3 regions of the Rahnella sp. PD4 genome follow, and region 3 is predicted to be linked to each of the others. Evidence: predicted binding sites of a transcription regulator. Region 3 holds the regulator's gene; each other region holds the start of a gene.
The links. The regulator LexA, encoded in region 3, represses DNA repair genes until DNA is damaged. The targets are predictions, from matches to a motif close to TNCTGTATGTACATACAGNA.
Positions count from the first base shown of each region.

Region 1: a site for LexA is predicted at 6,276-6,295, ahead of ACOZIO_RS06225 (DNA translocase FtsK 4TM domain-containing protein). Genes of this name have one in related genera too.
Region 2: a site for LexA is predicted at 4,391-4,410, ahead of ACOZIO_RS13220 (YebG family protein). Genes of this name have one in related genera too.

Region 1 is NZ_JBLZQF010000002.1:333,680-341,327, reverse strand. Features, by position in the region: gene aat (leucyl/phenylalanyl-tRNA--protein transferase) at 1-353, opposite strand, end outside; gene cydC (heme ABC transporter ATP-binding protein/permease CydC) at 404-2,125, opposite strand; gene cydD (heme ABC transporter permease/ATP-binding protein CydD) at 2,128-3,894, opposite strand; gene trxB (thioredoxin-disulfide reductase) at 4,043-5,011, opposite strand; gene lrp (leucine-responsive transcriptional regulator Lrp) at 5,745-6,239, shown strand; gene ACOZIO_RS06225 (DNA translocase FtsK 4TM domain-containing protein) at 6,360-7,648, shown strand, end outside.
Region 2 is NZ_JBLZQF010000004.1:311,679-319,326, forward strand. Features, by position in the region: gene treF (alpha,alpha-trehalase TreF) at 1-1,380, shown strand, start outside; gene ACOZIO_RS13200 (YybH family protein) at 1,615-2,013, shown strand; gene ACOZIO_RS13205 (B3/4 domain-containing protein) at 2,042-2,731, opposite strand; gene ACOZIO_RS13210 (TetR family transcriptional regulator) at 2,887-3,513, opposite strand; gene ACOZIO_RS13215 (O-methyltransferase) at 3,645-4,310, shown strand; gene ACOZIO_RS13220 (YebG family protein) at 4,424-4,768, shown strand; gene ACOZIO_RS13225 (hypothetical protein) at 4,828-5,163, opposite strand; gene fhuE (ferric-rhodotorulic acid/ferric-coprogen receptor FhuE) at 5,454-7,648, shown strand, end outside.
Region 3 is NZ_JBLZQF010000007.1:230,582-238,229, reverse strand. Features, by position in the region: gene ubiC (chorismate lyase) at 1-506, shown strand, start outside; gene ubiA (4-hydroxybenzoate octaprenyltransferase) at 548-1,414, shown strand; gene plsB (glycerol-3-phosphate 1-O-acyltransferase PlsB) at 1,514-3,997, opposite strand; gene ACOZIO_RS18240 (diacylglycerol kinase) at 4,233-4,601, shown strand; gene lexA (transcriptional repressor LexA) at 4,721-5,329, shown strand; gene dinF (MATE family efflux transporter DinF) at 5,612-6,976, shown strand; gene ACOZIO_RS18225 (CsbD family protein) at 7,166-7,375, shown strand; gene zur (zinc uptake transcriptional repressor Zur) at 7,527-7,648, opposite strand, start outside.

The sequences.
Region 1 (7,648 bases), on a different contig from region 3:
CGCTGTACCAGCGGCCCGATCCAGGTGCCATCTTCACGCTGCATGGCGCAGGCATGAATCACCCGCTCAAACTGCTGATTGAGGGTGAAACGGAACGGCATCTTGCGCATAAAACGTTTCAGACTGCGGCTGGCATGGCGTTCTCCGGGAACCAAAATCGCACGCGGGTCAGGCGACCACCAGAGGATCATCTCTCCGGGCTCGAACCAGGGAAAAATGCCATGCTGATAAGCGGAAAGCAGACGGGGGGCGGTGAGATCGCCTCCGATAGCCAGCAGGCCATTCGGCTCCTGCAATGCAGTTTCAGGCGCCGGGAAATTCACTGAATTGGCCTCAAGCTTAACTAACCGCATAGATCTCCTTATCCGGCGGACAGGTCCGCCGTAAACCATAAACAACCACCTCAGGCGCGGGCGAGGAATCTGGCATAACGACTTTGTGCCGCGGCTAACGTCTGGTGATCACCTTGTTCAACAATCTGCCCCTCTTCCATGACGCATATCCTGTCGAGGGCTTCCAGACCGTGTAAACGGTGCGTCACTAAGAGTAGCGTCTTATTCTGACAATGTTTATGCAGCAGAGCCAAAATATGCTGTTCTGTTTCTGCATCCAGCCCTTCCGTCGGTTCATCCAGCAACCAGAGGGGTGCATTATGCAATAACGCACGGGCCAGTCCGATCCGGCGCTGTTCGCCGCCGGAAAGCTGACGTCCGCCTTCACCGAGCCAGGCATTCAGACCCTCGTTTTCTAAAAGTTTATGTAAATCAACCTGTCTCAACGCTTCTGCAAGCTGTTCATCGGTACTGTGTGGTGAGGCCATGCGCAGGTTTTCACGCAGCGTGGTATTAAATACATGCGCACGCTGGCTGACCACCGTGATCATTGTGCGCAGCGTGGCTTCGTCGTAGCCCTCAATGGCATGACCGTTGATTTCCAGTGACCCGCTGCTGATATCCCAGCCGCGTGTCAGCAATTGCAGCAGGGTGGATTTACCACAACCGGTCTGGCCGAGCAGGGCGATATGCTCACCGGCGCGGATATCCAGCGTAATATTTTTGAGAACCGGCAAAGGCTGACCAGGATAAGTGAAATTCACCTTTTTCAGCGACAGGCTGATCTGTTCACCAGCCAGCGGGCCTTGTGACGGGAAGGTCACATCAGCGGGCTGATCGATGATCTGGCTGACACGCTGAGCTGAGGCGATAACCTGACCGAGATGCTGGAATGCGGCGGCTACAGGTCCCAGCGCTTCGAATGCCGCCAGCGGGGTGAAGACAAACAGCGCGATCAGCGCACCCGGTTGCGGGAACTGACTGATACCACCGGCAGCTAGCCACAGCATCAGCGTAACGGTCAGACCGGCCGCGGCAATCACCATAGCCTGCGATAAACCGGTAAGTTTTGCCTGCTGTTGCTGGCGCAACATCCAGCGCTGTTCGATATCATTGAGTTGCTGGCGGAAACGTGGCTGAGCGCCGAAAACCACCAGTTCAGACTGCCCCTGTAACCACGAAGCCAGTTGCATCCGGTAGTCACTGCGCAGCGCCGTCAGTTCGCGGCCTGCGGGTTTTCCTGCACGATAGAAAATCACCGGCAGGATCAGCATCAGCACCAGCATAATCCCACCCAGCGTCAGCGCCAGCTTCAGGTCAAGGAAACTCAGGCCCGCTGTCACAAGGATGATGACAACCAGTGCACTTACCAGCGGAGATATTACCCGAAGGTATAAGTGATCGAGCGTATCGACATCAGCAACCAGGCGGTTAAGCAGATCCGCCTGACGGAAGCGCGCAATGCCGCCCGGCGACAACGGCATGATTTTTGTGAAAGTAAACACCCGCAAATGCGCCAGCACGCGGAAGGTTGCGTCATGACTGACCAGCCGTTCAGCGTAGCGACCTGCGGTACGGAATATGGCAGCACCCCGCACGCCAGCGGCGGGAAGCATGTAGTTGAAGCTGTATAAACCGGCGATACCGGCCACCGCAGAGGCCGCCAGGAACCAGCCGGAAAGCGTCAGCAGGCCGATGCTCGCCAGTAAGGTGACGATAGCCAGAATGACGCCCAGTGACAAACGGAACCCGTGGCGGCGGTACAGGGCGAGATAAGGCAGAAGGGTTTTCATGATTACAGCTCCTTATTCCGCCGGGAAAGCAGACGGGCGAATAAACCGTTCTGAGCCACCAGTTGCGCGAAGGTGCCGCGCTCAGCGATCAGGCCTTTATCCATCACCCAGATTTCATCGTAGTCACGCGTATCTTCCAGTTGATGTGTGACCAGCAGGGAGGTTTGTGCTTTTGACGCGTCGTTCAGCGCATTCATCACACGCTTTTCGCTGTGCGCGTCAAGACTGGCCGTGGGTTCATCGAGCAGCAGCAAACGGCACGGACAGAGCAGGGCGCGGGCAACGGCGACACGCTGAGCCTGGCCGATGGATAACCGCGCCGCGCTGTCGCCCAGTTCGGTTTCCAGCCCCTGTGGTAAGAGCGGCAGGAATTCGTTCACATAGGCACGGTCGATGGCGGACTGAAGCTGCTCGTGGCTGACATCCGGCTGACTGAGGAGGATATTGGCGCGCAGGGTAAGTTCCGGCAGGTGCGGATTCTGGCCGACCCAGCTTAGCTGTTTACGCCATTCTTCTTTACGTAATGATTGCAATTCAATGCCGCTGACGGTAACGGAACCCTGATAGGGCAGGAAGCCCAGCAAGGCGTTGAGCAACGAACTTTTACCTGCACCGCTCAGGCCGACGATCGCGATACGCTGCCCGGTCTGAACATTAAATGTTAACGGGCCGGCCAGCGTTTTACCTTGCGGCGACTGAATAATAACGTCGCGGGCTTCCAGTGACACTGCCTGTCCGGCTGGCCAGTGTTGCTCGCCGTCCCCCATATCAGCACTTTCTGCGCTGAGGAAGGTGACGAGACTTTCGGCAGCCCCCACCGCCTGCGCTTTGGCGTGATAAAACGCGCCCAGATCACGCAGAGGCTGGAAAAATTCAGGGGCGAGTATCAGCACCAGGAAACCGGCGAACAGGGTAACAGGGGTACCGTAGCTGCCGAAATTGAGCTCACCGAGATAGGAGAAACCGAAGTAAACCGCGACAACTGCGATGGAAATAGACGCGAAGAATTCCAGCACTGCGGAGGATAAAAAGGCCAGGCGCAGGACGTCCATCGTGCGGGCACGAAAGTTTTCAGTTGAACGTTTGATCTGATCGATTTCCGCTGTGCCGCGATGGAAAAGACGAAGCGTATCGAGGCCGCGCAGGCTGTCTAAAAAATTCCCGCTCAGACGTGCCAGCGCCACAAAGTTACGTCGGTTCGCCTCCGCTGCACCCATCCCGACCAGTGCCATAAACAGCGGAATAAGCGGGGCGGTCACCAGCAGTATCAGCCCGGCAGCCCAGTTAACCGGGAAGACGCTGACCAAAATAAGCAGAGGGATGATACCTGCCAGGGCAATCTGCGGCAGGTAGCGGGAATAGTAATCCTGCATATCTTCGATTTGCTCAAGAATGATGCTGGCCCAGCTGCCCGCCGGTTTTCCATGGATCCAGGCAGGACCGAGTTTTTCCAGACGGTCGAGTACCCGCTTGCGCATTTCCTGACGTATCACCCGTCCGCAAATAAAACCCACCTGTTCACGCAGCCAGGTGACGACAGCGCGCAGAACAAACGTCAGCGCCATTAACAGGAAACTTTGCAGCAAGGCATCTCGCGGGGTGTGCTCAATGATCAGGCTGTGCAGTAATCCGGCCATCAGCCACGCCTGCGCGAGGATCAGCAAACCGGAAAGTAAACCCAGCATCATAGACAGACGTATCCAGCCTTTGGCGCGTGAGCTTTGTTGTTTTAACCAGCGGATAAGTTCTTGTTGTCGTGTTTTATTCATCAGGCATCAGTCTGTGCAGCAATCCGGATGGGAGGGCGCTCATGTTACATGCTTGGCTCAACACTGAAAACAATAAGGCGGCAATTAAGCCGCCTTATTCGTTACTCTTTGTGTGGACTCTTCGTCCGATAACTCGCCGCAGGCGTAATTATAAATCTGGTGCCTGGGATAAACCGTCCAGATAGCGTTCTGCATCCAGTGCGGCCATACAACCGGTTCCGGCGGAAGTGATCGCCTGGCGATAGATGTGGTCCATCACGTCACCCGCGGCGAAGACGCCCGGAATGCTGGTCTGGGTGGCATTGCCATGCGAGCCGGACTGCACTTTGATGTAGCCATCTTTCAGTTCCAGCTGGCCTTCAAAAATACCGGTATTCGGGCTGTGGCCGATAGCGATGAACACGCCTGCCACATCCACTTGCGATTTCTCGTCAGTGCGTACATCAAGCAGGCTCGCGCCCGTTACACCCATCTGATCGCCAACCACTTCATTGAGGGTCTTGTGGGTATGCAGAACGATATTACCGCTGGCCACTTTGTCATTGAGGCGGTCTACCAGAATTTTTTCTGCACGGAAGCTGTCACGACGGTGAATCAGATGCACTTCAGAGGCAATGTTTGCCAGATAAAGGGCTTCTTCGACAGCGGTATTGCCGCCGCCGACAACCGCGACTTTCTGGTTGCGGTAGAAAAACCCGTCACAGGTTGCACAGGCTGAGACGCCGCGACCTTTGAACGCTTCTTCGGAAGGCAGGCCGATATAACGTGCCGAAGCGCCGGTAGCGATAATCAGCGCGTCACAGGTGTATTCGCCACTGTCACCGGTCAGACGGAACGGACGATTCTGCAAATCGACTTTATTGATGTGGTCGAAAATGATCTCAGTATTAAATTTGGTGGCATGCTCGTGCATACGTTCCATTAAGCCCGGACCGGTCAGACCTTCCGGATCACCCGGCCAGTTTTCCACTTCGGTGGTGGTAGTCAGCTGCCCACCTTTTTCCACCCCGGTAATTAATACCGGATTGAGGTTTGCACGCGCAGCATAAACCGCTGCGGTATAACCCGCCGGACCGGAGCCCAAAATCAATAATTTACTGTGTTTAACCGTACTCATGCGTAATTCATCTCCGCGATGGCGACAAGCGATAAACCGATTGTAGGGAAAACGGCGCAGTAAAAAAAGCAAACTCAGATGTTGTTAACGATTTGTCTGATAGTTTTTATTGTGCAACCCGAGTAAAAAGAGTTTCGCCAATATCGATGAAGCAGGTAACTGTTTGATGGATAGGATGAAAAACAACCATTCTGACGACCATATGTGATGAACGTTGCTCATCAAAACGTGTTAATTCGGGCACAATTCAGGACGCTTTGTAGGGATTTTGCAGAAATAACGCGTGAGATGCGTTGTTATTGTTCAAAGAGAAAAGATAGCTAAAAAGGGGGTACCAGCTTTTCAATCTGGCACGTTCTTCTGATTTTGCTTCTTTTACTTTGACAATCCGCTGTGCATTTGCGAAAACATCAGGGGAAGGAGAAATTAACTGCCTGTCTGTGACTTGAATTTATGCCATTGGCTGCTACCGGACCTGTTCCGGTCTTGTTTTTTGGCTTTTCGGTTGCAGCAGGGATGAGTGAATCAGGTTGTTTGTTGACAACCTATTAATTTCGCAGGGTTATTTCTTTTGAGTATCCGCTTTACGGCCGTGTTCCTTTTGACAGGGGATCAACGCGGCTTTTGGATGCGTAAACCTTAATCATCGGGTCTTCGCTTGGGACAACCCTTAGACATTGAAGTTGGCTGGGGTATGGCAGGTGCAGGGAAGGACAGCAGAGAGACAATAATAATGGTAGACAATAAAAAGCGTCCGGGAAAAGATCTCGACCGTATTGACCGTAACATCCTCAATGAATTGCAGAAGGATGGCCGGATTTCAAACGTCGAGCTTTCCAAACGTGTGGGATTATCTCCAACTCCATGTCTGGAGCGCGTTCGTCGTCTGGAACGTCAGGGCTTCATCAATGGTTATACTGCATTGCTCAACCCGCATTATCTGGATGCCTCGTTGCTGGTATTTGTTGAAATTACCCTCAATCGCGGCGCGCCGGATGTGTTTGAGCAGTTCAATGCGGCAGTGCAAAAACTCGAAGATATTCAGGAGTGTCATCTGGTTTCAGGGGATTTCGACTATTTGTTGAAAACCCGCGTACCTGATATGTCTGCTTACCGTAAGCTCTTAGGTGAGACTTTACTTCGTCTGCCTGGTGTTAACGACACCCGCACCTACGTGGTGATGGAAGAAGTGAAGCAGACAAATCGCCTGGTCATTAAGACCCGGTAATTGTTCTGGTGCAAAACCTTGTCATTTTAGCTACACTCCTGTGTATCTATACAGCTATGGCGCCGGGGAGTCTCGGCGCTGTTGCTTTTTCTCAGTTCACAGGAACCTGGAGAGCCTTTCTTGAGCCAGGAATATACAGAAGATAAAGAAGTTACCCTAAAAAAACTGAGCAATGGCCGCCGTCTGCTGGAGGCTTTGCTGGTTGTGGTGGCGATTTTTGCTGCTTATTTAATGGCAGCATTGGTGAGTTTTAACCCCTCAGATCCCAGTTGGTCTCAGACCGCCTGGCATGGGCCAATTCATAACTGGGGTGGAGGTGTAGGTGCATGGATGGCCGACACGCTGTTCTTCATCTTTGGCGTATTTGGCTACGCGATACCCCCTATTATTCTGTGTCTCTGTTGGGCGGCTTTCCGTCAGCGGGATAGACAGGATTTCGTCGATTATTTTGCCCTTTCGCTGCGCCTTATTGGCACGCTGGCGCTCATTGTCACGTCTTGTGGTCTTGCGGCCGTCAATATTGATGACCTGTATTACTTCGCTTCCGGCGGTGTAATCGGCAGTTTGCTCAGTACCGCGATGACCCCGTACTTCAATAACGTGGGGGCGACCCTGGTTCTGCTGTGCGTCTGGGCTGCCGGTCTGACTTTATTTACCGGCTGGTCCTGGCTGACCATCGCTGAAAAGATCGGCGGCGCAGTGCTGGGTGTGACGAATATCGTGACCAACCGCTCCCGTCGCGATGAAGATTATGATTACGACGAGCATGACGATCCGCTACTGGAAGACGACGCAAAACCTGTCGCTAAAGTTGCGCCTGCCGTCGCTGCGGCAAGCGTTGTCACAGCATCGGCAGTTGCTGCTGAAGCCGATGAAGATGATGTGCTGTTTTCTGCACCTTCCGTGAATGAGCCTGCTGCTCAGGTGTCTTCGGTAGCCAGCCCGGCGGAAGCTGAACCTGCAGCGGTTGTGAGCCCGGCACCGGCAGCCGATCCTTATGCCGCTGAACCGCCGGTTGCTAATATTGCACCGCCGCCGGCACCGGCTGCAGCTACTCCGCCGTTATACAATTTCGAGATCCCGGAAGAAACACCGGTACCGCGCCATCCGCAACCCGTTCAGCAATCTCCTTCACCCGCGCCCGTTGAGCGCAGAGAGGACGATGGGCCGAGCCTGGGCAACTGGCAAACGGCAGTGGAACATTCCCGTTCTCCGTTTGATTTCAGTTCAGCGGTGCCTGATGCCGGTCAGGCAGCCAGCGTGGCGGCCACCGCAGCACTGGCGACTGGTCTTGCGCAGGCAGGACAGTCAGCGGCATCTTCTGTGGGTAACACCTTTATGCCGGCTTTCAGTGCGGTGAGCGATGAAAATCCGCAGGTGAAAAAAGGCTTTGGCCCTGAGTTACCACG
Region 2 (7,648 bases), on a different contig from region 3:
CGTTATCGCCGGGTAAAGAATCATCCTGGCTTTAACCTGAAACGCTTTGTTGACGCACATTTCTGGCTGCCGGAACACCGCGATGATGAATACGTCTCCGATCCCGGCGATTCGCTGAAAGAACACATCGATAAACTTTGGCCGGTGCTGACGCGCCAGCCGGAAGATCATGTGCCATGGTCTTCACTGATGCCTTTGCCTCAGGCCTATGTGGTTCCCGGCGGACGTTTCAGTGAGACCTATTACTGGGATTCTTACTTTTCGATGTTAGGTCTGGCGGAAAGTGGCCGTAATGATCTCCTGCGCACCATGGCGGACAATTTCGCCTGGATTATTGAGATATACGGCCATATTCCTAACGGTAACCGCACGTATTATCTGAGCCGTTCACAGCCACCGGTGTTCGCGCTGATGGTTGAACTGTTCGAGGAAGACGGTGTACGTGGCGCACGGCGGTATCTCGATCATCTGAAAATGGAATATGAATTCTGGATGGATGGTGCGGACTCTCTCGCGCCGAATCAGGCGTACCGCCATGCAGTTTGCCTGCCGGACGGTACACTGCTTAACCGTTACTGGGATGACAGGGACACCCCGCGCGATGAATCGTGGCGTGAAGACGTCGAAACCGCTAAACATTCAGGCCGGCCAGCCAACGAGGTTTACCGCGATTTGCGTGCGGGGGCGGAATCTGGCTGGGATTATTCATCGCGCTGGTTGCGTGACGGCCACCGTCTCGCCAGTATCCGTACCACGCAATTTATCCCGGTAGATCTGAATGCGTTTATGCATAAACTCGAAAGCGCTATCGCCAATATTTCCGGTTTGAAGGGAGATAAAGTCACCGAAATTTTATTCCGCCGTAAAGCAGAAAACCGGCGTGACGCCATAAACCGTTATCTGTGGGATGACAACGAAGGTTGTTTTCGCGATTACGACTGGCACCGTCAGCAAATGGCGTTGTTCTCCGCTGCCAGCGTCGTGCCGTTGTATGTGGGGCTTGCCAGTCATTACCAGGCTGAACGGCTTTCAGAGGCTGTACGTAAACGTTTATTCACGCCCGGCGGCATCATGGCGACGGAATATGAAACCGGTGAACAATGGGATAAACCCAACGGCTGGGCTCCTCTGCAATGGATGGCAATTCAGGGTTTCAAGCAATACGGCAATGATGCGCTGGGTGATGAAATTGCCCGTAACTGGCTGAAAACGGTGAATCAGTATTACCAGCAACATCATAAACTGATCGAGAAATACCACATCTCAGGGGGCATCCCTCGTGAAGGTGGCGGCGGGGAATATCCGCTGCAGGATGGCTTCGGCTGGACCAATGGTGTCGTGCGGCGGCTCATTGGTCTGTATGGTGAGAATTACGACTGATCCGGTTTTCTTATCACCACTCTGACCCTGTTCCATCAGCCAACGTTCAAACGCCTGGTGTAGCGCGGCCTTCAGCACGCCTGCCGGTATCAGGGCATGCTGAAGGCAGGGATGTTTATTGGCAAAAAATTTGTTATTAACATGTCAGAGACAGACTTCAGCTGCCTGGTCGACATCCTGTTATTTCAGACGGGGATCTCATTATTCTGGAACTCAGCGAAAGGACATTAACGGATGAGTACACACCCGATCCGCCAGGTTATCGAAGCTTGTGACAAAGCCATATCAGACAGAGATTTCGACTCGCTGATGGCGCATTACGCCGTGGATGCGGCACTGGTGATTAAACCGGGCATGATTGCCCGCGGCAAAAACGATATCCGCAAAGCCTTTATCGCCATCTCGGATTATTTCCAGGATCAACTGGTGGTGAAACAGGGTGAGATGCAGGTGATTGAGGGGGCGCAGGATGCGCTGGTGATCATGGAAACGGTGCTGCACTTCCCCGACGGACAGGGCGGCACAGTGACCACTACCCGTCGTGCCACTTATGTTTTCCGCCATGAACCGGACGGGCGCTGGGTATGTACCATCGATAATTCTTACGGCACCTCGCTGCTGGATCATAAATAAGGCTCCGCAAGGAGCCTTATTCGCATCATCAACCCAGTGTTATCAGCTTCACGTCAGTTTTGACACCCGGCATCAGCTGTTCCAGTCCGTTAATCAGCATATCACCTGCGTCCTGGAGTGCCTGCAAAGGCATGGCGGGCAGGCTTTCGAGGATGAACCACATGTTTTGCGCCTCGCTGTCGAGCCGGGTTCTGATACCCTGACGCCAGTTCCAGCGCCGGCAGGTCACCCCCGTATCATCACGCCAGATAACTTCTCCGGCATCGGGGAATTCAATCACCGGTTCGCCCGCTTTCATGGTGTCAAAAGGCTCGCTGCCATCGGCAAATGTCAGCCTCGGATGGCCGGAATAAGCAGAAATATTTTCGCCACCGACCGGAATGGCATACTGAATGCTCACCGCATTGTAGAGATCGACCACCGGATCGATGGCCGGCATCGTGCCGTCTTTCAGCACGCGTTTTCTGAGGGCATCGGCTGAGCAGGCAGTACGTTTAGGTTTCGCCCCAAAGGCTTTGAAAACCCCGGTCCAGGCGTTCAGATGTTCATCCGCCCAGGGAAAATCATTCTCAACGATAAAACGGCAGGCGCTTTGTAAAGCGGCTTCCGCGATGGCAGGGTTAGTTATCGGCGCGGCCTGCGCAGACACGCTTAATACCCGAAAACCAGGGGCGATTCGCGCAAGTGACGGATCGACTGACGGAGTAACGACGATCATGGAGCGGTCCTGTTGTAAAAATCAGACATTTACTATGCCATCCGTCGGCCTGAAACGAAATTAGCGTTTTGGGATCCCCGGTAATTCCTCTGAGAAACGCGCCGTCATGGCATCTCGTTCATAGCCCCGCTTATCCCTCAAAAATTCACGCCTGGCTAAACCGCCCCCTGCACATAGGCTGTAAACATGTCCGCCAGCGCATCAGCATAAATTTTGATTTCAGCGGCGGTACGCGGGGTGGCAGAAAAGTCCCGGCCAAAAGCACTGAGTGTGGTTGAAAGCAGATCGCCCGCCAGCTGGCGCTTTTCTCCGGCGACATCCGGCATTACCTCATGCATAAAACGATGAAACACTTCCTCTCCCGCCTCCCGAGCTTCCTGCGCCTCCGGGGCGTCACGATAAAACGGTGCGGCGTCACTGAGCGCGCCACGCATCTGCGCTTCCTCACATTCGGAACGGATAAATTCATGCACCAGAATACGTAAGCGCACGGCAGGGGTCTTTTCTGCGTCCTGAAGAATGCTGCGCAGCATATCACGGGTTCGCCGCCACTCGTCGCTTTGCAGACGAAACAAAATCGCCGCTTTATTGGGAAAGTACTGATACAGCGAACCGATGCTGATTCCGGCTCTTTCAGCGACGCGACCGGTAGTAAAACGGGCGGCGCCTTCCTTCGCTAAAACCTGAGCAGCGGCTTCAAGAATGGTCGCCACCAGCCCGGCTGAGCGGGATTGTTTTGGCTCTTTACGTGAGGAAACCTGCGGGATGCGGCGGTGGGTCATGACGGGCTGAGTCCTCAAAAAAGAATGCGAATAGTGGAGGCAACGAAAACATCGCATAATTTTAAACGCGATGAATCACTCGCATTCTAGTCAGTTATGACACGTTGCTCAATGTTAAACAGGATAATCCCATGACCACAGAAAACACTCTGACCTGCGCACCGATGGCGCCATTACTCGACCGTCTTTTCAATGAAGCCAGCGCTGCAGCCCGTTTCGATTTCACGCAGATACCGGAAGAAGAAACTACGCGCATGATGCACAGCAAAACAGAGTATCTGAATTTATATAGTCTGCTGAAACACATGTGGCTGCCGGTATCACGCGAGACAGGCAAACTGCTGTATATGCTGGCGCGAAGTACTAAGGCAACATCGGTGGTGGAATTTGGCATGTCGTTCGGGCTGTCCACGTTGTATCTGGCGGCGGCGTTGCGCGATAACGGCGGCGGTAAGGTCATCACCAGCGAGTTTGAGCCGACAAAAGTGGCAAAGGCACGGGAACATTTTGTGCAGGCTGGCGTGAGCGATTTAGTCGAAATTCGTGTCGGTGACGCGCTGAACACACTGGCCGTTGATCTGCCAGAGACCATCGATTTACTGATTCTCGATGGCGCAAAAGTACTTTATGACGATATTCTGCATTTGCTGGAAAGCCGTTTTCATCCGGGCACGATGATCATCGCCGACAATGCGAGCTACAACCAGAACTATCTTACCCATGTGCGTTCGGCGGAGAACGGTTATCTTTCTGTACCATTCAGTGATGATGTCGAGCTTTCAGTCAGGCTGCGCTGATCAGACACCCGGGCAGAGCGATCCAGGCTCCGCACTATAAAAAACAGGCCGGATGATGTATCCTTCACTGATTATTGGTATACTGGATATAATTACAGTATAAGGAGCGAATTATGGCTGTTGAAACAAAATTTGTTGTTGTCAGAAAAGGTGAAGAGAAAATGACTTTTGCCAATAAGAAAGAAGCAGATGCATACGACAAAATGCTGGACATGGCAGATGCTTTTACTGAATGGCTGTCACAAAGCAATCTCGACCTGGATGAAACACTCGCGGAAAATATTGCGCTTCACCTTGCTGAACACAAAGATACCGTCCAGCATATTTTGCGCACCAGCAAACTGCCCGAAGAGGGGACAGCGCAGCAGCCCGTCGCACCAGCCGATACCACCGCTGAAGACCGGGCTGTCGCTGAACCTGCCGCGACCAAAAAAGTACGTGCGGTCAAAGCAGCCTGATAGAGAACGTCCACATAATGCGGGAACACATCCCGCATTCTTTTATCCTGTCCCCATCTTTATCCTGCCTGATATCGCTGAAGCAAGGTGTCCTGACATTGCTGTTGTGTCCTGATTTTTTCGCGATCGGTTTTGCTGAGCGATGTCCATGTTTCAATCACCTTATCCGCTTCATCCTCATTAAACTCTGGCTTATTGATCGACGACGGAGACTGAGATTGCGTCGAAATATCTTTGATCTGCTCACGGAAATAATCCGCAGTACCATCAGGTTTATTAAGCGCGGAGCTACAGAGGATATTGATATAGGTCGCGGGAGTATGTTGCGAAGTCGTGTCTTCGGCGACAGCAGAACCCGCGATCAACAGGGTGAGTAACAATGCGATTCGTCTCATAGCGTCTCCTTATGTTGAACACCTTAAGGGTAGAAGACTCCACAACCCGGAAGGGCTGCATGCAGGACAGAATAGTCTGAAATGCATAAGAAACCTCAGAGACATGCATTTCCAACCACTGATCCGTTCACGGATAAAACCTGATTAACATTTTGTTACTTATTAAAACTCATCCACATCGCGACATGGTTAACGTTAATAATTACTATTTACATTCTCATTTAGACTGTTCATGTAAAACAATAATAGAAACAGTCTTACACCTATAAAATTTTCCACGGGAATGTGTTATGTCTTTGAATGGCAGGGCGATTTATGCACACCAGTGTGCCGCAGACGCAGGGAGAACTTTTGCGGTTTCATCACTGGCACTGGCGATATTTGTTCTGGTAAATCCGGTACTGGCGGCTGAAAACCTCAGCGGGATAAAAAGCACTGCCAGTACGGATACATTTGGTCAGCAGCAAGATATGGTGATCGAAGGCACGGCGACGCCAACCGGCAGCGACGCACAGGATTACGCCGTCCGCACCACCACCGCAGGCACCAAAATGAACCTGACGCCGCGAGATATTCCGCAATCAGTGAGCGTTATCACTCAACAGCGTATGCAGGATCAGAACCTCCAGTCGGTCGGCGACGTGCTGAATAATACCACCGGCATCTCAACGGAGGTTATTGACAGCGAACGCGTGTCTTATTTTTCCCGCGGTTTTTACATCAACAGTTACACCTACGACGACATTCCGACCTCCGTCAGCGATACCTGGAATTTTGGTGATGCAGCCGAAGACACCGCGATTTATGACCGCATCGAAGTGGTGCGGGGTGCAACCGGCCTGATGACCGGAACGGGTAATCCATCCGCTTCTGTCAACATGGTGCGTAAACACGCCGACAGCAAAGAATTCACCGGTGAGATTAGCGCCGGTTACGGCAGCTGGAACAAACAGCGTTACGTCCTGGACGCTTCCGGTCCGCTGAATCAGGAAGGCTCGGTGCGCGGACGCGTGGTCGCCGGTTATCAGGATCAGGACAGCTGGCTGGATCGCTATCACAAGCGCAAAAAATTCTTCTACGGCGTGGTGGATGCAGATGTGACCGATAACACCACCGTGTCGCTCGGTTACGATTATCAGGAAAATAATACCGCTAACCCGACGTGGGGCGGCCTGCCAACCTGGTATACCGACGGTTCGCGCACCCATTATGACCGCAGCACGAATACTTCCGCAGACTGGACGAATTACGCCATCCAGTCGCGCAAAGTATTTGCTAACGTGAAGCATGACTTTGATAACGGCTGGACATTGCGCGTTAATGGCACACACGGCGAGCAAACGTTTAACGATAAATTGCTCTATCTCATGGACTTCCCGGATCACACTACAGGCACCGGCCTCAGTGGTTTTGGCAGCAAAGACCGTGGCACCCGCAAAGTGGACTCCATCGACACTTATGCCACCGGGCCGTTTGAATGGTTTGGCCGTCAGCATCAGATGGTGGCGGGTATCAGCTACAGCCGGCAGCATAACCAGACTTACAGCGCAGACGGTTCCCTCGATAGTGACACCATTGGCAGTTTCGGCAACAGCTGGGACGGGCGTGTCAGCGAACCGGAGTGGGGAGACTGGTATCTGAATGCGGACGATGTGATTCGCCAAAAAGCGGGTTACTTCGCAACGCGCTTCTCACTGGCGGATCCGCTTTCGTTGATCGTCGGCGCGCGCTATACCCGGTGGAGCACCAACGGCAGCAGCGGCAGTATGAACAAAAACAACATCACCCCGTATGGCGGGCTGGTGTATGACATTAACGATACCTGGTCGGCGTATGCCAGTTACACGTCCATCTTCCAGCCGCAGACTGACCGCGATATTAACGGTCATTACCTGTCACCAACGACCGGGAAAAACTACGAAACCGGGCTTAAATCTGCGTGGATAGACGGTCGTCTGACCGCCACGATGGCAGTATTCCGTATCGAACAGGATAACGTGGCGCAGGAAGACGGCAGCAGATACGTTAACGGTTCGAGCGAACAGGCTTATGTTGCGGTCAATGGCACCGTCAGCAAAGGTGCTGAATTTGAGCTAAACGGCGCGGTGACCGACAACCTGCAAATGACCTTCGGTGCGACGCGTTATGTGGCGAAAGACGAAACCGGCAGCCGTCTCAACAGCAATATGCCGCAGACCCAGCTGAAATTATTCAGCCGCTACCAGGTGCCGGCGATGCCGGATCTGACTGTCGGCGGTGGTGTAAACTGGCAAAACCGCACTTTCCAGAATGCAACCGGACCGGACGGCGAAACCCGTCGCGTATCACAGGGCAGTACGGCGCGGGTGGATCTGTTCACGCGTTATCAGGTAACAAAACAGCTGTCCGTACAGGCCAACATCAACAACCTGTTTGACCGCACATATTATTCATGGCTCAGCGATTACGCCGTTTACGGTGAACCGCGCAATCTTTCGGTCAGCGC
Region 3 (7,648 bases):
TCCACTGGTTTGACGATCCTTCGCAGGTGCCTGCGGATGTGGCTGACTGGCTGATGGAAATGGGATCCATGACCCGCCGGTTTGAAAAACAGGGTGTGACCGTCACCGTGAAACCGCAAAACGAATGTTTTGTCAGCCGCGAAGAGCTGGGTGAAAGCGAGGCGCAGCAGTTGCCGGAAAGCGCCCGTTACTGGATCCGGGAAATCGTATTGTTTGGTGACGCACAACCGTGGCTGCTGGGGCGCACGGTCATTCCTGAAGAAACACTGACCGGGCCAGATCTGGCACTGGTCGATTTAGGGACTGTGCCGCTGGGCCGCTACCTGTTCAGTGGCAATAATCTGTCCCGTGATTATATCCATCTGGGTCAATTACACAGTGAGCAGGGCGAGTTATGGGCACGCCGTTCCCGCCTGCGCTTGTCTGACAAGCCGCTGTTGTTGACCGAAATTTTCCTACCGGACTCACCGGTTCATCGTCCGCAAAGTCAGGCGGAGCAGGAATGAGTCAGACTAACCAAGCAGGAGAACAAAGAGTGTCAGGAAGTATGACTCAGGGCACATGGCGTGATTACTGCCGCCTGATGCGTATTGATAAGCCGATCGGCTCATTGTTGCTGTTGTGGCCAACGTTATGGGCACTGTGGGTAGCCGGTGGCGGAATGCCCTCTGCGAAGATTTTGCTGGTCTTCGTGCTGGGCGTGTTTTTCATGCGTGCCGCCGGTTGCGTAGTGAATGACTACGCCGATCGCAAATTTGATGGTCATGTAAAACGTACCGCTCAACGGCCATTGCCGAGCGGGGCGATCACTGGCAAGCAGGCGAAAATATTATTCGTCGGACTGGTGCTGGTGTCATTCCTGCTGGTTCTGCTGCTTAACCGCATGACCATTTTACTGTCTCTGGCCGGACTGGCGCTGGCATGGATTTACCCGTTTATGAAGCGCGTCAGTCATCTGCCTCAGGTCGTTTTAGGCGCAGCGTTTGGCTGGGCTATCCCGATGGCTTATGCGGCGGTGAGCGAAAGTGTGCCGCTCAGTTGCTGGTTAATGTTCGTGGCAAATATCTGCTGGACGGTGGCTTACGATACGCAATACGCGATGGTCGATCGTGACGATGATGTGAAGATCGGCGTGAAATCGACAGCGATTTTGTTCGGACGTTTTGACACGCTGATCATCGGCCTGTTGCAACTGGCAACGCTGGTTCTGATGGGCATTGTCGGCCATCTTTCCCAGCTCGGTGCACCGTTTTACTGGTCGCTGCTGCTGGCTGCTGCGCTGTTTGTACATCAGCAGAAGCTGATTGCCAAACGTGAACGTGATGCCTGTTTCCTGGCTTTCCGCCAGAACAATTATGTCGGGCTGGTGCTGTTCCTCGGCATTCTGATGAGCCTGTCAGGGTTCACGTTGTAAATATTCCTGAACTGATTCAACGCCCATAAAAAAACGCCCGGCCTCCGTAAAGAGTCCGGGCGTTTTTATGCAGCCAGCACTGGCTGGCGCTAATGGCGGTTAATGATTGGTATCGCGCACATCCAGCTTCGGCTCCGCCGGAGGGGCAGTCGGTTGCGGCAAATCAGACGGCATACCCGCACTCTCAATGGTCAGCTTGATGTCTGATGTCATCAGATCACTGAGCATGAGATAAATTTCACGTGTTTGTTCCTGAATGGCATCACCGCTGTCACTGATATAGCCTTCAGCGCGAAGTGTACCGACCAGCGTCGAGAAAACGGCTTTATCGAAGAATTCAGGGGCATTGATACCGTGCAGTACGGACAAACGCTGCGCCATAATCCGGCTCTCTTTTTCCAGCGCACCACGGTTGATACTTGGGTTATTGGTGAGCAGGGAGAAGGTGATCGCGTAGCGTTGCAGCGTTTCACGTACACCGGCCGCCAGCAGTTGCAGGGTACGGATCCGCGCCGGATTAAGGGTCAGTTCATCATCTTCAAGATGAATGATTTGCTGACGTGCCAGTTCCAGCGTCAAAACATCCAGTACCTGTGGCAGCTCAGACGTCTCGAAATGCATAAACAATTCGGCTTTGAGCATCGGATAAATCAGTTCGACCTGACGCAGTAATTCCGCGCGGCTGACCTGACGGTGATGCATCACAATGCTTGAAATCAGCGACGGCAACACCAGCATATGATGGATGTTGTTGCGGTAGTATGTCATCAGAACGGCCTGTTCGCGCGGCAGTACGATGATGTCGCCAATGTTGTCTTTCTCAACCTGGAACTTGTTCATGTTCAGCGCGTGATCGAGCAACTGATCGGCAGTCAGATCCGGCACCGTTGAATCCGCGTTGTAAGGTACGTTACGCAGTAATTGCAGGTAGCAGTCTATTTGCTCGGTCAGCTGTTCGCGGGTCAGTGAACGCTGGCGTGAGGCCAGCAGTGCGGTACAACACAAGTTCATGGCATTGGCAGCCGCTGAATTGTTGATACGCACCATGATCTGTTCTGCTAAGTCCTGTACCGTTGGCGTCAGCCAGCTAGGACGTTGTGCTTCGATCGGGTCGATGGCTTCACGCCAGGTCGGCACATTCTGGTTCAGGTAAGTGGTCAGATGCAGCGGTTCACCAAAGTTCACATAACCCTGGCCGAGATTGCGCAGCTTGCGCAAGCCGTTAAGCATTTGCGTCAGGCTTTCTTTCTCTTTAGTCGCACCGCGCAATTCTTTGGCATAGGTGCCCACTTCCATGACGTGCTCATAACCGATGTAAATTGGCACCAGCGTGATCGGGCGTGAACCACCGCGCAACATGGCCTGAATAGTCATGGCCAGCGTACCGGTTTTCGGCTCCAGCAGGCGTCCGGTTCGCGAACGCCCCCCTTCCACAAAGTATTCCACCGAATAACCACGGCTGAATAGTTCGCCCAGATATTCACGGAACACCGTTGAATAGAGCTTGTTGCCTTTGAAGGTTCGACGGATAAAGAACGCGCCCAGACGGCGGAAAATCGGGCCTGCTGGCCAGAAATTCAGGTTGATGCCAGCGGCAATATGCGGCGGTACCAGCCCCTGATGATAGAGCACGTAAGACAGAAGCAGATAGTCCATGTGGCTGCGGTGGCAGGGCACATACACAATTTCCTGACCGTCCAGCGCCAGCTGGCGTACACGCTCAGCATTATTAACATTGATGCCTTTGTACAAACGGTTCCACGTCCAGCTCAGTACGCGATCAGAGAGGCGCACGGCTTCATAAGAGAAGTCAGCGGCAATCTCTTCCATCAGGGCGATGGCATTTTGCTGAGCTTTTTCGTGGGAAATTTTCTTGCTGCGGGCTTCGTCTTCAATCGCTTTTTCAATGGCTTTTGAGGACAGCAATTTGTTGAACAAGTCCTGACGTGCCGGAAGACGTGGGCCAACGGCGGCCAGACGTTGACGGGAGAAGTGCATCCGCGCCACACGTGCCAGCTTTTGAGCAATGGTTTTATCTGTGCCGTGTTCCGTCGCCATATAACGCAGGGAAACGGTATTGGAGAAGCGGACAAAACTGTCCCGCCCCAGCCAAAGCACAGCGAAGAATTTCTGGATGCCATTCAGTACGCGCAGATGTGGCGTGTCATCCTGACCTTCACGGCCCGGTGCCCGACCAAACATCACCGACACCGGCAACATCTGAATGTCTAAATCCGGGTTATTGCGGTGCAAATCAAGGTAGTCGTGGAACAGCTTTACGGATTCCTGCTTCGGCGTGTAATAAGAGAATACGCGCGGACCTTCAGCAATAAAGACATGGCTTGGCAGCAGGGTTCCGTCAATTTCCAGCGGAATAAGGGGATCAGGCAGATTCTGTGCCAGACATTGCGCACGCAACGTCAGCAAATCGGCTTTGGAATTATAGGGCAATACATACAAAATCGGCCGCGTCGGGTCTAAATGCAACTCGGTAACCGGATCTGAAGGTATGACCTTGCTCTTTACCAGCAATGAGAGCGGTAAATTCAATAATGTGTAATAAAGTCTACGCCAACCTGACATAAAAACGTGAAGCCTCTTGTTAGCCATTTCGCCGCAAGGATACCAGAAAGCTCAGATGAGATCTGTGGTGATGCAATACCCTTCTTATTTCAAGCCGCAGGGGTGTTGGCTTAAGACGTTCACCCGAATCACTTACTCATGTAAGCTCATCAGGATTCACTTCTTTACCGCCTTTCTGCACCCCGACTATTTGGGGTATAAAGTGCGGCAAATTCTCTAAGGATCAGTAAAAGAAATGGCTAACCAAGTCACTGGATTTACCCGAATTTATAAAGCAGCTGGCTATTCCTGGAAAGGGCTGAAAGCGGCATGGCAAAATGAAGCGGCCTTTCGCCAGGAAGCCAGCGTCGCTATTCCGTTAATTTTGTTATCTTTTTGGTTTGATGTCAGCCCCGTAGAACGCATTCTGCTGGTGGGATCCGTTGTTTTGGTCTGTGTCACTGAACTGCTCAACAGCGCGGTAGAATGCGCGATAGACCGTATCGGATCTGAGTTTCACGTACTTTCAGGTCGTGCAAAAGATATCGGCTCGGCTGCCGTACTTCTGACCATCATATTGGCGTTTTTTGTCTGGGTCAGCATCTTTTGGCCACGATGGTTCTGATTTGGAATCTGCATTCCAGGAATCAACGTTATGCCCTGTTTTTATTCAATCTTAGGTTTTCATTGATCGTTTAGCTGTATATACTCACAGCAAGACTGTATAAACAACCAGGGGGCGGAATGAAAGCTTTAACGACCAGACAACAAGAGGTCTACGACCTTATTCGCGATCATATCTCCACCACCGGTATGCCACCCACCCGCGCAGAGATTGCATCACGTCTGGGGTTCCGTTCCCCCAATGCGGCGGAAGAGCATCTCAAAGCGCTGGCGCGTAAGGGTGTTATTGAGATTGTTTCCGGCGCATCACGTGGCATTCGTTTGCTGATGGAAGAAGAAGAGGGTTTACCGCTGATCGGCCGGGTTGCTGCCGGTGAGCCGTTGCTGGCCCAGCAACATATTGAAGGACACTATCAGGTCGATCCGGCCATGTTTAAGCCGAGTGCCGATTTCCTGCTGCGTGTCAGCGGTATGTCGATGCGTGATATCGGTATTCTTGATGGCGATCTGCTGGCTGTACATAAAACGCAAGACGTGCGTAATGGACAGGTTGTTGTGGCCCGTATAGACGATGAAGTCACCGTGAAACGTCTGAAAAAACAGGGCAGTGTGGTGCAGTTATTGCCTGAAAACAGCGATTTCCAGCCGATCGTAGTTGATTTACGTGAGCAGAATTTCAGCATTGAAGGGCTAGCCGTAGGCGTCATCCGCAACGGTGACTGGATCTGACCTTCGTATTTCGGGCTGCAGATGCGTTGGCTGCGTGCGTTCACCCGAATCACTGACTCCTGTCAGCTCATCGGGATTTTTTTACTTGCCGCCTTCCTGCAACTCGAATGACTCGGTCAGATATTACTGGGTCAAATTCTTGATCCCAATGGTCATATTGTTGATTTGCGGGTTCGTTAGCCGCCTCTGACATACCGCTAAGCTTTAACGTTTCATCTCGTCGCCCCTTCCGGGGCGATGTCACTTACAGGCATAACCTGAACCTCCGGCATGAGATTCTCTATGCAACATCATTCCCTGCGACAAACACTCAAAAACACCTTTTTAAGCCCCCCCGATAAGGCGCTCTGGAGGCTGGCATTGCCGATGATTTTTTCAAATATCACGGTGCCTCTTCTCGGGCTTGTGGATACGGCGGTGATCGGTCATCTCGACAGCCCGGATTATCTCGGCGGAGTGGCTGTGGGTTCGATGATCACGACTTTCCTCTTTATGCTCTTACTTTTTTTACGGATGAGTACCACCGGCATGACCGCTCAGGCGCTGGGCGCGAATGATAACCGGTTGCTGGCGCGCGCTTTCGTACAACCCTTTCTGCTGGCCGTATTGTCTGGTCTCACCATAGTGTTGTTCCGGCACCCCCTGATGGAACAGGCGTTTCATATCGTCGGGGGCAGCCAACCGGTGCTTGAACAGGCGAGGCTGTTTATCGAAATTCGCTGGTTCAGTGCCCCGGCTTCACTGGCGAATCTGGTGATCCTTGGCTGGCTGTTGGGCATTCAGTATGTTCGCGGGCCGGTGATTTTGCTGATTGCCGGGAATCTGCTGAATATCATTCTGGATCTGTGGCTGGTGATGGGGCTGGGCTGGAATGTGCGTGGTGCTGCCATGGCGACGGCAAGTTCCGAGTATTTCACGCTATTTATCGGGCTGTACTTTGTCTGGCGGGTAATGAAGCAACGGGGTATAACCGGCGCACAAATCACCTCGGCCTGGCGTGGTAACCTGCGCCGTCTGCTGGGGCTTAACCGCGACATTATGTTGCGTTCACTTCTGCTTCAGCTTTGCTTTGCCTCACTGACCGTTCTCGGCGCACGGCTTGGCAGCCACATCGTGGCGGTGAATGCGGTGCTGATGAACCTGCTGACCTTCACCGCTTTTGCGCTGGACGGTTTTGCCTATGCTATCGAAGCGCATTCCGGTGAAGCATTCGGTGCCCGGAATCGCCAGAAATTGCTGGATGTCTGGCATGCCGCGTGCCGTCAGGCCGGGCTGGTTGCCCTGATTTTTGCCCTGATTTATGCGCTTGCAGGCGGGGCGATCATTGATGCGCTGACGTCATTACCTGAGTTACGCGAACTGGCGGACCATTATCTGGGCTGGCAAATCATCCTGCCGCTGGTAGCTGTCTGGTGTTATTTACTGGATGGCATGTTTATCGGTGCCACGCGCGGGCGGGATATGCGTAACAGTATGGTCGTGGCGGCGATAGGATACGGGCTGACGCTTTCCAGCTTACCGCTGTTGGGCAACCATGCCTTGTGGCTGGCATTGACGGTTTTCCTGGGGATGCGGGGATTATCCCTTGGCTGGATTTGGCGCCGTTACTGGCGGCACGACACCTGGTTTTCGCTTCATGCGGACTGATTTGTATGCTTTTCAAAGGAATAAACCCCGTCCTGGCGTTATTTCCTGCTTTGGATTAATCCTAATAACGGGTTTTATCTCTGTTTCAGGAGGATTAATCGAGATTCTCTACTAACCTTTGAAGTGTTAAGGACGAACTGCAAGCCAGAAATGCAGTTCACAAAACCCAAGGTAACAGGAGATATTATTATGAATAAGGATCAAGCCGACGGTAACTGGAAACAGTTCAAAGGGAAAGTGAAAGAACAATGGGGTAAATTGACTGATGATGACCTGACAGTGGTTGAAGGTAAACGTGATCAGTTAGTGGGTAAAATTCAGGAGCGCTATGGCTATCAGAAAGATCAGGCCGAGAAAGAGCTCAATGAATGGGAAACCAAAAATAAATATCACTGGTAACATGCGACTCCCCCTCGCATATCAGTGACGTATCCTGAAAAATGCTGCTCCTACCCGGAACAATTCAGGATACGGGTACACGGAAGTACCCAACCTTTGCATTTCATCTTCCCGCAGTCTTTCAGTTCCTCTGCTGTAACACCTTCATCTCTCAGCGTTTTTTCACCACTATACTGTGGTCGTGATCACACCGGTCATGGCTGTCACAGGTTTCCACTACTTTACATTCTGCACATAATCCATGCGCTTCCACCACAGAATGGCGAAGATCAA